Regions from separate parts of the Exiguobacterium sp. UBA6309 genome, predicted to be linked through region 3. Evidence: predicted binding sites of a transcription regulator. Region 3 holds the regulator's gene; each other region holds the start of a gene.

The links. The regulator LexA, encoded in region 3, represses DNA repair genes until DNA is damaged. The targets are predictions, from matches to a motif close to CGAACATATGTTCG.
Positions count from the first base shown of each region.
Region 1: a site for LexA is predicted at 2,209-2,222, ahead of uvrB (excinuclease ABC subunit UvrB). Genes of this name have one in related genera too.
Region 2: a site for LexA is predicted at 1,715-1,728, ahead of B3M90_RS03390 (DNA polymerase thumb domain-containing protein). Genes of this name have one in related genera too.

Region 1 covers NZ_DJTL01000025.1:386,820-391,281, forward strand. Annotated here, with positions in the region: gene uvrA (excinuclease ABC subunit UvrA) at 1-186, opposite strand, end outside; gene uvrB (excinuclease ABC subunit UvrB) at 188-2,155, opposite strand; gene B3M90_RS08425 (PDZ domain-containing protein) at 2,362-3,525, opposite strand; gene B3M90_RS08430 (S41 family peptidase) at 3,548-4,462, opposite strand, start outside.
Region 2 covers NZ_DJTL01000012.1:20,185-24,646, forward strand. Annotated here, with positions in the region: gene B3M90_RS03375 (arsinothricin resistance N-acetyltransferase ArsN1 family A) at 1-53, shown strand, start outside; gene B3M90_RS03380 (MBL fold metallo-hydrolase) at 114-869, shown strand; gene B3M90_RS03385 (pentapeptide repeat-containing protein) at 938-1,576, opposite strand; gene B3M90_RS03390 (DNA polymerase thumb domain-containing protein) at 1,751-3,073, shown strand; gene B3M90_RS03395 (YolD-like family protein) at 3,057-3,386, shown strand; gene B3M90_RS03400 (ZIP family metal transporter) at 3,438-4,250, shown strand; gene B3M90_RS03405 (heavy metal translocating P-type ATPase) at 4,302-4,462, opposite strand, start outside.
Region 3 covers NZ_DJTL01000005.1:54,294-58,755, forward strand. Annotated here, with positions in the region: gene glpK (glycerol kinase GlpK) at 1-564, opposite strand, end outside; gene B3M90_RS00390 (MIP/aquaporin family protein) at 608-1,309, opposite strand; gene B3M90_RS00395 (metal-binding protein) at 1,496-1,966, opposite strand; gene lexA (transcriptional repressor LexA) at 1,998-2,612, opposite strand; gene yneA (cell division suppressor protein YneA) at 2,824-3,111, shown strand; gene B3M90_RS00410 (YneB family resolvase-like protein) at 3,157-3,810, shown strand; gene B3M90_RS00415 (DUF896 domain-containing protein) at 3,924-4,160, shown strand.

The DNA.
Region 1 (4,462 bases), on a different contig from region 3:
AGACAGACTTTCGACATAACGCCGTTGTCCTTCAGCGTAAATCGTGTCGAAGGCAAGCGACGATTTCCCTGACCCGGACAAGCCCGTCAAGACGACGAGCTGATCGCGGGGGATTTCGACATCGATGTTTTGTAGATTATTGACGCGAGCGCCTTTGATGATAATCTGATTCTTCTTTTCTCCCAACTTAGGCACCTGCTTTCAATTCTAATATGAGGTCGCGGAGCTCAGCAGCTCGCTCGAACTGCATGTCTTTCGCCGCTTGACGCATCTCTTGGTCAAGCTGTTCAAGCAACGTTTCACGCTCCGGTTTTTTGAGTTTGTTGAACTTCTCGAGTTTTTCGACGGTATCGTCGTTCTCGATTGTCGTACTAATGACACCACGCACGTCTTTTTTGATCGTCTGCGGCGTAATGCCATGTTCTTCGTTGAACGCCATCTGGATCGCGCGACGGCGTTCCGTCTCATCGATCGCCCGTTGCATCGAATCGGTGACTTTATCGGCAAACAAGATGACGTGTCCTTCCGCGTTCCGCGCCGCCCGACCAATCGTTTGAATCAGCGAACGGTCCGACCGGAGGAAGCCTTCCTTATCGGCATCAAGAATCGTCACGAGTGAGACTTCCGGAATATCGAGTCCTTCTCGTAATAAGTTGATCCCGACGAGGACATCATATTTTCCGAGTCGTAAGTCACGGATGATTTCAATCCGTTCGAGTGTCTTGATCTCCGAGTGCATATAGTTGACCTTGACACCATTCTCTTTCAAGTAATCGGTCAAGTCTTCTGCCATCTTCTTCGTCAGTGTCGTCACGAGAACACGTTCGTTCTTCGCGACCCGGTCACGGATGTTATCCATCAAGTAATCGATTTGTCCCGTGATCGGATGAATCTCGATCGTCGGATCGACGAGACCGGTCGGACGGATGATTTGCTCGACCATCTCTTTCGAATGTTCGAGTTCATACGGTCCTGGTGTCGCCGAGATATAGATCGCCTGACTGATTTTTTCCTCGAACTCCTCGAACCGTAACGGACGGTTATCTTTTGCCGACGGAAGACGGAAACCGTGATCGACGAGGACTTGTTTCCGCGCCTGATCTCCGTTATACATCCCGCGAATTTGCGGCAGTGTGACGTGTGACTCATCGGCAACGAGTAAGAAGTCCTTCGGGAAGTAATCAAGCAACGTATACGGTGTTGCCCCTTCCGGCATCAAGTTCAAGTGACGCGAGTAGTTCTCGATTCCGGAACAATAGCCCATCTCACGCATCATCTCAAGATCGTAGTTCGTCCGTTGTTCGAGCCGTTGCGCTTCAAGCAACTGATTGTCTTCGCGTAACTTCGCAAGCTGCACTTCAAGTTCCTTCTCGATGTTCGCGATCGCTTTCTGTAGACGGGTATCCCCCGTCACGAAGTGGGACGCCGGGAAGATCGAGATGTGCTCGCGGTCCGCGACGATCTCACCTGTCAGCGGATCCATGTCACGGATCCGTTCAATCTCGTCACCGAAGAACTCGACCCGGACACACTGTTCGTCGCGTGACGCCGGGAAGATTTCGACGACGTCTCCGCGGACGCGGAACCGTCCACGCTGGAAGTCGATGTCGTTACGCTCATACTGAATGTCGATTAGACGACGGAGCATCTCGTTTCGCCCCATCTCATTGCCGACACGCAGTGACAAAACGTGGTTGTTGTACTCTTCCGGGTTACCGAGACCATAGATACACGAAACGGACGCGACGATCAAGACGTCCTCCCGTTCGAACAAGGCGGACGTTGCCGAGTGACGTAGTTTATCAATCTCGTCGTTGATCGAAGAGTCCTTCTCAATGAACGTATCCGTCGATGGGACGTACGCTTCCGGTTGGTAATAATCATAAAAACTAACGAAGTATTCGACCGCATTGTTCGGGAAGAATTCCTTGAACTCCGAGTAGAGTTGTCCCGCTAGTGTTTTGTTGTGGGCAAGGACGAGCGTCGGTTTCTTGATTTCCTTGATGACGTTCGAGACCGTGAACGTCTTCCCGGTACCGGTCGCCCCAAGCAACGTCTGATGTCGTTCGCCTTGTTTTAGCCCAGTCACCAATTTTTCGATTGCCGTCGGTTGATCACCGCCTGGTTCAAATGGTGAAACGAGTTCAAAATCCATCGTTTGCTTCCCCCTCATCACGTTAAAAAATCTATTTTTATTGTACCACTTTACGAACAAACATTCGATTATGAAGTGCTCCTTTTAGGAAGTTACCCTTTTTTTCGAAAATGCAAAAGTTTCTTTTTGCTTCGAGTGTTGATCCTCGATTTTTCTGCCAACAAAAAAATCCCCGTCACGGCTGTTCCGTGACAGGGATGTACTCGTTAATGTAAGGACCGCACTTTAGTGCGACCATGGACCGGCTCGTTGACGAACAGGATACCAAGTTCATGATGATCTTGTTCATAAAAGGCACGTTGCGCAAACCGGATGTCACCGTTATGGTTCATGACTTCAAGACGCAGATACGGTTTGTGTTTTTGGATGGCTTCGTAGAACGATGCTTCCGAATCGACCTTCTCACCATTGACCTTATAGATCGCTTCACCTGGAATCAAGCCCATCTCAGCAGCCGGTTTATCAGGTAGCGTTCCAAGAATGACGGCACCACGCGTTCCATTGAGGAACAACGGTGTCTGTGCCCGGTTCAAGCGTTTGACCCGCTGGTGCAACAAAATGTGCAGGACGAGCAACAAGACGATTCCGTAGAGCCATTCAGCTTGACCAGTCACGTACGCAAGAACCGTCAATAGAATCGCGACGAGGCTCGTGATCAAACGTCCTTGAACGAGCGGACGCATCAATTCTTTCGGCAACTTACCCGTAAAGAGGAAGCTGAAACCGATCGGTAACCAAAGCACGATCGGAACAAGCTCTGGGAAGCTGTAACGTGGCCACCAGGCTTCAAGCACGTCACCCGGAACAAAGACGAGCAAAGGCAATAGCCAAAGCTTATTTGCCGACAGCCCACCGATGAAGCGACCGCGCTTCGAGACGACGAGTGACGGTGACAGACGCCGCTGCCCGCGCCACCAGACGAGGAGACATTCCGCGACGAGCGTCAACGCCGCAAGCAATAAAACCATCTTCGGCTCGACCGCTCGGATCGAGTCAAGACGTGAATCCATCACGAACCAGCCGGTCAGTCCAAGCAAGACGATCGGCCAGAGCGGTACGTTCAAACGTACGATACCAATCAACAGCAGGACGCTCGAAAGTCCGAGTAACAATAGAGCGTATTGCGGCGTCAGCGTCAATCCGAGCCATCTGCTGACGATGGACAAGACGAGACCGACGAGTAGACCTGGTAAAAGTGTTTCGAGGACATCGCTTCGTTTGCCGTGTGTCCGGGAGCGAAACAATCCGCGTTCCCGTTTGACACGCCGGATGCCGATGACCCAACTGACAAGGAGTGCTAACCACAAGGTCGGACTGGCGATGAGACTAATCGCGGTCCAACCAATTTCATCGAGTAATTCCACGCGCATTCAGACCTCTTTCCATTCCTTATTATTGTGCAGCGACCTCGAGTGCTTTTTTCCGCTGGACGTCATTCTTATCGTCCTGGAGTTTCTTCAGGAGACGCGTCTCCATCTCACCCGCTGTCTGCTGATCGATTTTTCCAGTGACGTCAAGTTTCGCGTCCTTTTGCAAAGCCTCGACAGCTTGTTTCATCGTGTCACCGAAATAGCCGTCCTGTCCTTTTGGCTTATAACCGATCGCTTCGAGGACAAGGTGGGCATTCTCGACTGATTTTCCGTAATCGCCGACAGCGAGTGACTTTTGATCAGTCAGAATCTTCGTGACGTTGAAGTACGCCGGTTGTTTGACTTCGACCGTCGGCTTGACCCCTTTTTTGTGGATCCAGTTCCCGTCTGGTGTCAGCCATTTGTTCGTCGTTAACTTCAGGTCGCTACCGTCCTTCAAATCATACGCACTTTGGACGATCCCTTTCCCGAACGACTTCGTACCGACGACTTCGGCGCCAGCTCCTTCCTTCAGTCCGGCTGCAAGGATCTCGGACGCTGAGGCCGATCCGCCGTCTTCTAAGACGACGATGTTATATGGTTTCTTCTCGTCTGCCTTCCCGAATTCCTGCTGGCGCTCGCCTTTATTGTTCTCGACCTGATAAATCGGCACGTCTTTCGGAATGAACGGAGCGATCATTTTCGAGACAGCCGTCAAAAGACCACCCGGATTTCCGCGTACATCGATGACGAGTCCATCAATGTTCTGACTCTCGAGTTTCGTCAACCCCTTCTCGAACTCTTCTGCTGTCGGTTCCGAGAACTGTGTTACTTGTAAGACACCAATCTTCTTGCCGTTGACATTCTCCGTTGACGTATAGACCGTCTCGATTGGAATCGTATCGCGTTTAATCGTGATCTCCATCGCGTCTTGTCCGCTACGCTGAATCGTCAGGAC
Region 2 (4,462 bases), on a different contig from region 3:
GCTTGAACGGCGAATATGTCGACGTCATGGCGATGGAGAAACGCTTACGATAGGATTCATTGAATGCCAGACAGGGAATAGTCAATCCGAGTCATTGAGAGAGGATGAACCTAATGGATATTCAACAAATTCGTAATGCAACACTCGTTGTCACGTATGCCAATCAAGTCTTACTGATTGATCCGTTCCTTGGCGAAAAAGGCAGCTTACCTCCCTTCGGTCAAACACCGAATGCCGTCGCCAATCCACTCGTCGACTTACCGGTCGATGTCAAGACACTGCTTGATCCTGACGCAATCTTCGTCACGCACCTGCATGCCGATCATTTCGACGATGCTGCAAAACAACTTCTACCCAAGCATTTGCCACTCTATGCGCAGCAAGAAGACGACGCGCAACAAATCCGAGAAGCCGGCTTCACGAACGTTTCTTCCTTCGATTCCGGTGTAACGATCGGTGATATCCAAGTCCATCGAACAGGTGGACAGCATGGTGTCGGTGAAATCGGCGAACGGATGGGACGTGTGTCTGGGCTCGTCCTGACCCATTCGGACGAACCGACACTTTATATCGCAGGTGATACGATCTGGTGTGACGAGGTCGCGCATGCGATCGAACAACATACGCCCGATATCATCGTCGTCAACAGTGGCGCCGCCCAGTTCTTGACGGGAGAGCCGATCACGATGTCACAGCGTGATCTCCTTGCCGTACACGAAGCGGCGGCGGAAGCGACGATCATCGTCTCGCACCTCGAGTCCGTCAATCACTGTCTCCTGCGGCGCGACATGATTGCTGACTTTTTAGCCGCCTTCCACCTTTCTGCCCATTTCCTGATTCCAGAGGATGGCGAAACGATGTCATTTTAAGAACAGTAATCTTCATTGAAAAGAAGTCCTGCTTTTCGAGTAACAATCGAAAGCAGGACTTCTTTTTGTTATGGAATGACAAGACCTAACAAGCGAGCAAAGGCAACTGCTTGCTCTTCCGTAATGACAGCACCTGGTAAAAATCGCGGATCGATCGTAATACCAGAGAGCTCCGTCTGCCGGAGGTCGAGACCTTTTAACGGCGTTTCAATCCATTGACTACCCGTAAGCCGGACCGCTTCGAGTTTCCACTGGGTCGGTTTCACTTCGAAGAACTGTGCTTCTTTCATCGTCGTTTCGCTCCAGTGTTGGTGACGGACCGTACTGCGAATGAACTGTGCGTAATCTGCAAGTCCTTCCTGAATCGTCAAATGGTCTAGCGTACAATCTTCGAACTGAACACCCGTCATCCGGCATCCGACGAAGGACACGCGGTGAAAACGAGTTTCTTGGAAGTGACATCCCGTTAAGTCACATTGCTCAAAACGGATATCTTCGAACGAACCACGGTCAAAGGTGAGATTCGCGAACGAGACATTTTGAAAACACACTTGATAGGCATCGATGCGTTCTGTCAGTTCACTCGGCATCGACTCTTTCTCATAACGCGCCCCTTTCAGATACGGGTCATCGATTTCGACTTGATCGAACGTCTCTGGTTGAAGCGTTTTCGGTAATTCTGGTAAACGGATAACGATCTCTTTCATAAAAATTCCCCCTTTTTCTCTCCCTTAGTGTATCAAACTCCTTTTATATGAGGGAAAATCGTTCAAATTCCCCTTTTTTCAACAGTTTTTATTTTGAGACACTTTGAGACCATGCTATAGTCAAAGAAAATCAAAATAAGAACATACGTTCTTTTATGTAAAGGAGTGATTCAAATGTTTCCTTCCGTCGTTTTACCACAAGATAAACGTATTTTTTGTGTCGACAGTGTGTCCTTCTACGCCAGTTGTGAATGCCAGTATCGCAATCTCCCTCCCTTGACGACACGCCTAGCGGTCGTCTCCGATTTAAAACGAAGCGGATCCGTCATTCTCGCTGCCACCCCTGCCTTAAAAGCACTAGGAATCAAGACAGCCGGTCGACTATATGAAATCGAGCAATTGCCATACGCTGTTCGTCGCACGATTCAACTTGTCGAACCACGCATGCTCGCTTATATGAAGACGTCAATACGTGTCCTTGATGTCCTGCACCAATTCGCCCCACCTGAAGCGATCCGCGTCTATTCGATTGACGAAAGCTTCATTGACATGACCGGAACCGATCGCCTATTTGGTTCCGACCTGCAAGCTGCCCTCAAAATTAAAGAAGCGATCCTGAAACAGACCGGCATCCACGTCCGGATCGGGATTGGTCCAAATAACGTCATCGCGAAACTGACCCTTGATTTAATCGGGAAAAAAGAAGGCATCGCGCGATGTGGATATGCCGACGTCGCACGACGTCTTCATGATTTTCCGATTCGGAAGATGTGGGGGGTCGGACACCGTATGGAACAACATCTGCAGATGATGGGGATTGAAACAATCGGTGATCTTGCAATGCGCCCTGTCGAAGAGTTGCACGAACGATTCGGTGTCATCGGTGCCGAACTATGGCACCACGCTTGGGGTCTTGACGCGTCACCGACACTTCTTGCGCCTCGTCATCTGTTCGAGAAAGCCCCTCAACGGACGATCGGACACGGTGTGACCTTAATGCAGGACTATTATCAGTTCGAACGTATCCGGAATGTGCTCAACGAACTCGTGCAGGATGTTGCCGCACGTTGCCGCTTTTCGAATCAAGTCGGTTGGACCGTTCACATCGGCGTCCGCTATTCTCGAAACGTCGTCCGAAGTGGTTTCTCGCGTCAAGTGCGGTTGCCTTATCCGACATCCGATGAACGAATCATTCTGCGTCACGTCTTACAATTATTCGAACCGAATTGGCTCGACGGAGAACCTGTTCGTTTTTTATCCGTCGCAGTGGGGCATTTGACTGCCGATCAAGGCACCTTACAGTTGTCTTTGTTCGAGGATAATGCGCGGCTCTGGAAACGACGACGGTTATTAAAAGCAATGGATGTCGTCAACCTCCGCTACGGAAAAGGAACGATTCGCCTCGCTGTCTCGTTTCTTGATACGAGTGTCGCCAAACGTCGTCTTCGTTTCGTCGGCGGTCATCCGGGAGGTGATCTTCATGACAGCGTATCGTGATCGAGGAAATTTAAAATGGATTCCTTTTCTCATGCCGGAACATTTGCAACTGTTGCGGGAATATTATGTCCAGATGCATCAGCTCGACTTGCCTGAAATTGATGAACAGTTGCAAGAATCATGGCACTTTCTGCTTCAAGAAGCTTTAATAGAAGGAAACGAACTTGAAATCACGTATTATAAGGAAAGTAGCTACGTGACGGTCGTCGGTTTCGTGGAACGACTAGAACCCGAACGTTCCGTTCTCTTTCTGCGCGGACGTGAAGTCATTGAAATTCCCTTCACACGAATCGTCCGGATCGAAAACGGGTAAGCTCTCATACAGATGGATGCTTTAAATCGTGCCCGGAAAGAAGGAATAGTCATGTTGGATTGGTTTACTTCCCTCCCCGTCGTCGTGCAAGCATTGCTTGCCGGAATGATGACTTGGGGGTTAACCGCACTTGGTGCGGCACTCGTTTTCGTCTTTACGACGATTGAAAAACGCGTCATGAACATGATGCTCGGTTTTGCTGCCGGCGTCATGATTGCTGCGTCATTTTGGTCGTTGCTTGCTCCTGCGATCGAGTTCACAGAGCAAGATGGTGGAATCGCTTGGATTCCTGCCGCCATCGGTTTTCTCGCTGGTGGATTTTTCGTCCGTTTGCTTGACTTCGTCACACCGCATTTGCACTTATCTGCACCACTCGAGACGGCTGAAGGTCCTTCGACAGGACTCAAGAAAACGACGTTATTATTTCTTGCGATCACGTTGCATAATATTCCCGAAGGACTTGCGATTGGTGTCGCTTTTGGTGCCGCTGCCTTGAACATGGACGGTGCGACCGTCGCCGGTGCCTTGACGCTCGCACTCGGTATTGGGATACAAAACATGCCGGAGGGGGCTGCCCTATCGATTCCACTACGCGGTGAAGGGATGTCGCGTCGGCGGGCCTTCCATTACGGTCAATTGTCAGCGATCGTCGAACCAATTGCCGCGATGGTCGGAGCAGCCGCAGTCTTCTTCGTTCAACCGCTTCTACCGTATGCGTTATCGTTTGCTGCCGGAGCGATGATTTTCGTCGTCGTCGAAGAATTGATTCCGGAGTCACAAGCAGAGAACGGATCCGATTTAGCAACGCTTGGTTTGATGGTCGGTTTTACGGTCATGATGATTCTCGATGTCGCACTCGGGTAATCTAAAAATATGCGATCATCTCCTCAAAAGAGGAAATGATCGCATATTTGTTCATGCACGTATCTTTAATAGACGCGTCGCATTCAGGACCGCTAACACTGTCACACCGACATCAGCAAAGACGGCTTCCCACATCGTTGCGATTCCAAAGGCTCCAAGTAACAAAAAGATTGCTTTGATTCCAAGGGCAAAATAGATGTTTTGATAGACGA
Region 3 (4,462 bases):
TCGTGAAGCGTTCGTGTAATCCGTGATATGCGTTTTTCCACCAGACAGTTTCCAAACGAGCCACGTATCGATCGTACCGAAGAGTAATTCACCGTTCTCTGCTTGCTCACGTGCGCCTTCGACATTGTCGAGAATCCATTTGACTTTCGTACCAGAGAAGTAGGCATCAATCAAAAGTCCTGTTTTATCACGGAACTTCTGATTCAAACCTTGTTCTTTTAAGTCGTCACAGATACCAGACGTTTGACGTGATTGCCAAACGAGCGCGTGATAAACCGGTTTGCCTGTTTCTTTGTTCCAGACCACTGTCGTTTCACGTTGGTTCGTGATTCCGATTCCGGCGATTTGCTCAGGTTTGATATCTGCTGTTCCGAGTGCTTCAGCCATGACAGCAAGAATCGAACCCCAGATTTCGTTTGCATCGTGCTCGACCCAGCCTGGTTGCGGGAAGTATTGCTTGAATTCCCGTTGTGCCGAGTTGACGATTTTCCCGTCGTGATCGAAGATGATCGCACGTGAGCTTGTCGTACCTTGGTCGAGTGCTAGGATATACTTGTTTTCCATTTCGAAATCCCCCTTGAGCGGTATGTGTTTGTGAAACGTGATCTTAGTAGATCAATTGATAGATGAACACGGCAAGCGCTCCGCCGATGATTGGACCAACAACTGGAATCCATGAGTAGCCCCAGTCAGATGACCCTTTATTCGGAATCGGTAAGATAGCATGTGCGATACGCGGTCCAAGGTCACGGGCCGGGTTGATGGCATATCCTGTTGTACCACCAAGTGATAGACCGATGACGACGACGAGTAAACCGACGATAAGTGGTTTTAAGCCGTCACCGAATGTCGTTAAACCGAGCGCCAAGATACCGAAGACGAGAACGAATGTCCCGATGATTTCAGAAATCAAGTTCGACGGCGTATGGCGAATCGCTGGACCTGTTGCGAACACACCGAGTTTTGCAGCTTGATCATCAGTCGCTTCAAAATGTTTCATGTAATGAAGCCAAACGAGAATGGCGCCGATGAAAGCTCCGACAAGTTGTCCGGCAATATAGACAGGAACGTCTGCCCACGGTAAATCAGAGTTTAAAGCAAGTGCAATTGTTAAAGCAGGGTTCAAGTGCGCTCCACTCTCAGCAGCGACGAATGCTCCTGTCATGACGGCAAGACCCCAAGCGAACGTGATGACAATCCATCCGCTGTTTTCGGACTTCGTCTTTCTCAAGACGACACCGGCGACGACACCATCCCCGAGCAGAATGAGGATCATCGTACCGATCATTTCTAGTACAAAGTTATTCATGCAAAAACCCTCCCTTTGGATTAAAGCAAATAATGGTCTTTCTACTTTAAATTACTCCGATTTGATAACGTTTTCAATACATATAATTGAAATATAGGAATGGAAATTTTTTATTTTAATGTTTAAAGATACGAAAAATTGGATAGTAAAACACCTCGTCTTGCCTGCAAGCAAGCAAAAGAGGTGTTAACGACGACGCTTTTTTCTTTTTTTAGGTCGAAACCAACTACTGGAATAATCTAGTAGGATATGAATTGTACTCGCCACCATGATACCAATGACAAAAGCGGGTAGGGAAGCGAACCAGGAATCGATGGTCTCTGACGCGATGACTTGAAAATACAAGCTGAGAAATAATAAGGGAATCACAAGTGCAGCACTATAAAGGAGTCGAATGACATCCCCAATGATCAATCCGTGTGACCAGATCGAGCGGTGGGGCATGATCTTCACATAAGGCATCCACAGGACTCGAAATGGTCCAAAGCGATAATACGGTTCTGACTTTAAATCGAGGTCAGGTGACAACCAAAGCGTACCGACAGCGATACCGATGGCAGTCGGTAACCAATCGGTTTGTTGCGTTGCGACCGAATACGCAACGTAACCCGTCAGTGCGACGGTATTGACGGTATCATGTACATTTCCTGAAGGCATGAAAAAAGACCAGTCGTAACTGGTCCCTCCGTCAATGAATCGTCCGATACACGCCGATTACCTTACCAAGAATGGAGACATTATCGAAATACATCGGATCCATCGAGTCATTTTCTGGTTGTAGACGTACCTGTTGATCTTCTAAGAAGAACCGTTTCACCGTCGCTTCGCTATCTTCGGTCATAGCTACGACGATTTCTCCGTTTTCTGCTGTGTTTTGTTGGCGTACGATGACACGATCGCCGTCAAGAATACCTGCGTTAATCATTGATTCCCCATCGATCGTCAACATGAAGACCGTTTCGTTTCCTACATAATGTGCAGGAAGCGGGAATTGTTCTTCGATGTTTTCAATCGCTGTAATCGGAAGACCAGCTGTGACTTTCCCGATGACGGGAACATGAACGATGGCTTCCGTGATTTCTTCAGGCTTATCAAGCAATATCTCAATCGCACGTGGTTTCGTCGGGTCACGGCGAATCATTCCCCGTTTCTCGAGTCGATCCAAATGACCGTGTACCGTCGAGCTAGACGCGAGTCCGACTGCTTCTCCGATTTCACGAACTGATGGTGGATACCCCTTCAGTTTCACTTCAGAGACGATGTAGTCGAGAATCTCTTGTTGGCGCTTAGACATTTTCCGCATACGAATTGCCACCTCTTTCTGGATTGAATTTTGAAATGTAAGAATATATGTTTCTAAATTCACTATAACATAGAACAAATGAGCGTACAAACAATTGTTCGACATTTTGTGTTGACCGAACACGGGTTCTGTGTTTATTATGAGTTATGCGAACAATTGTTCCGCGAACGTTTATTCTAACTCATTCATTTCATATTTGGAGGGATTCATGATGATTCATACGATTCGTACTCATGCTTTTTCTATTCTCTTCTATGCATTAAGTATTGCCTTCGTGATCTTTTTACTCACACCACGCCCAGATGAAAAAGTAGCGCAATTGATGACGGCTTCCGTTACGGTCGATGAGAACGCTACAGTCGAACAAATTGCTGAAGTCTACAATGACGGTTCGATGTCAGATGAGGAATACGTCAACTGGTTGATCAAAAATAATGATGTTGAGACAAAACATGTCATCTCAAAAAGCAAAATCGTTGTACCAATCGCACAACAATGACAAAATGGAAAAGTTGTGAAAGAACGAACAGGGATGTGAGGTACGATGAAGGTCGTGATTTATTGTCGAGTATCGACCGAAAAAGAAGCACAAGATAGTTCGATTGAACGCCAACGGATGGAGCTTTCGAAGGTTGCTTCTCAAAAGGGATTTGATGTCGTGGACATCGTCTCTGAAAAAGAGAGTGGATATGATGTTGATCGGGAAGGGATGCTAACAGTTCTTGATTATGTGACACGCGATACGGTAGATGCGGTCCTGGTGACAGATGATACACGGATTGGTCGAGGGAATGCAAAAATCGCTATTTTGCATACATTCAAAAAACATGGGGTCCGCTTGATGACGCTTGATTCAGATGGAGAATATCAACTTGCGGATGCAGAAGCGATGGTCCTTGAGATCGTCTCACTCGTGGAAGAATACCAACGTAAACTGCATAATGCAAAAATCGCCCGTGGCATGCGGCGAGCAGTTGAACAAGGTTTTCGCCCGGAACGAAATCTCAATCGTCAAGGAGAGAACGCAGGACGTAGTCGAAAAGACGTACCGATCGAAGAAATTGTACGTCTTCGAGAACTCGGATTGACGTTTTCTGATATCGCCATCACCTTGCGGGGGATGGGGCATGATATTTCAAAAGCAACGGTCAATCGTCGATATCTTGAATACCGCGAACTGACACCTAGCCCGGAATGAGAAGCAAGTAACCCGTCGACTGACGCGGTTAACTTGCTTTTTTTTATAAGCTCTTTTACAGTAAGAATACAATTGAACAACTCAAGTTTGAGTCATAAAGAAAGAGGGATTCCATGTTATCACAAGAACAATTAGATCGAATCAATTCATTAGCGAATAAATCAAAAGTTGAGCCGTTATCGGAAGCGGAAACGGCAGAGCAAAAAGAATTACGTGCAGCGTATCTCGCAGCATTCCGTGGATCGTTCAAAAACCAACTCATGGGCATGAAAATCGTCGATGAAGAGGGAACGGACGTAACACCTGAGAAATTGAAACAAGCACAAGAAGAAGAACGGAATAAACAATAATCGTTCGTTTCTTTTATAGAAAAAAGAGGTCTCGCGTCAAGCGGACCTCTTTTTTGTTTAGAGCGAGTATCTTTTTTGTTTAGAGCGAGTATCTTTTTTGTTTAGAGCGAGTATCTTTTTTGTTTAGAGTGAGTAGGTGAGGAAACATTGTACGATAGCAATACATCTTAATAGCGATCTTTCATGGATTCATGCATCCTGTATGAGTCGATAGAACGGCTATAGATAGCGCATTCATTTTAATGTGACATACTATTTAGAAAAGTTGTATCACATTTAAGAGTATGCTAAAATGAGTAGGA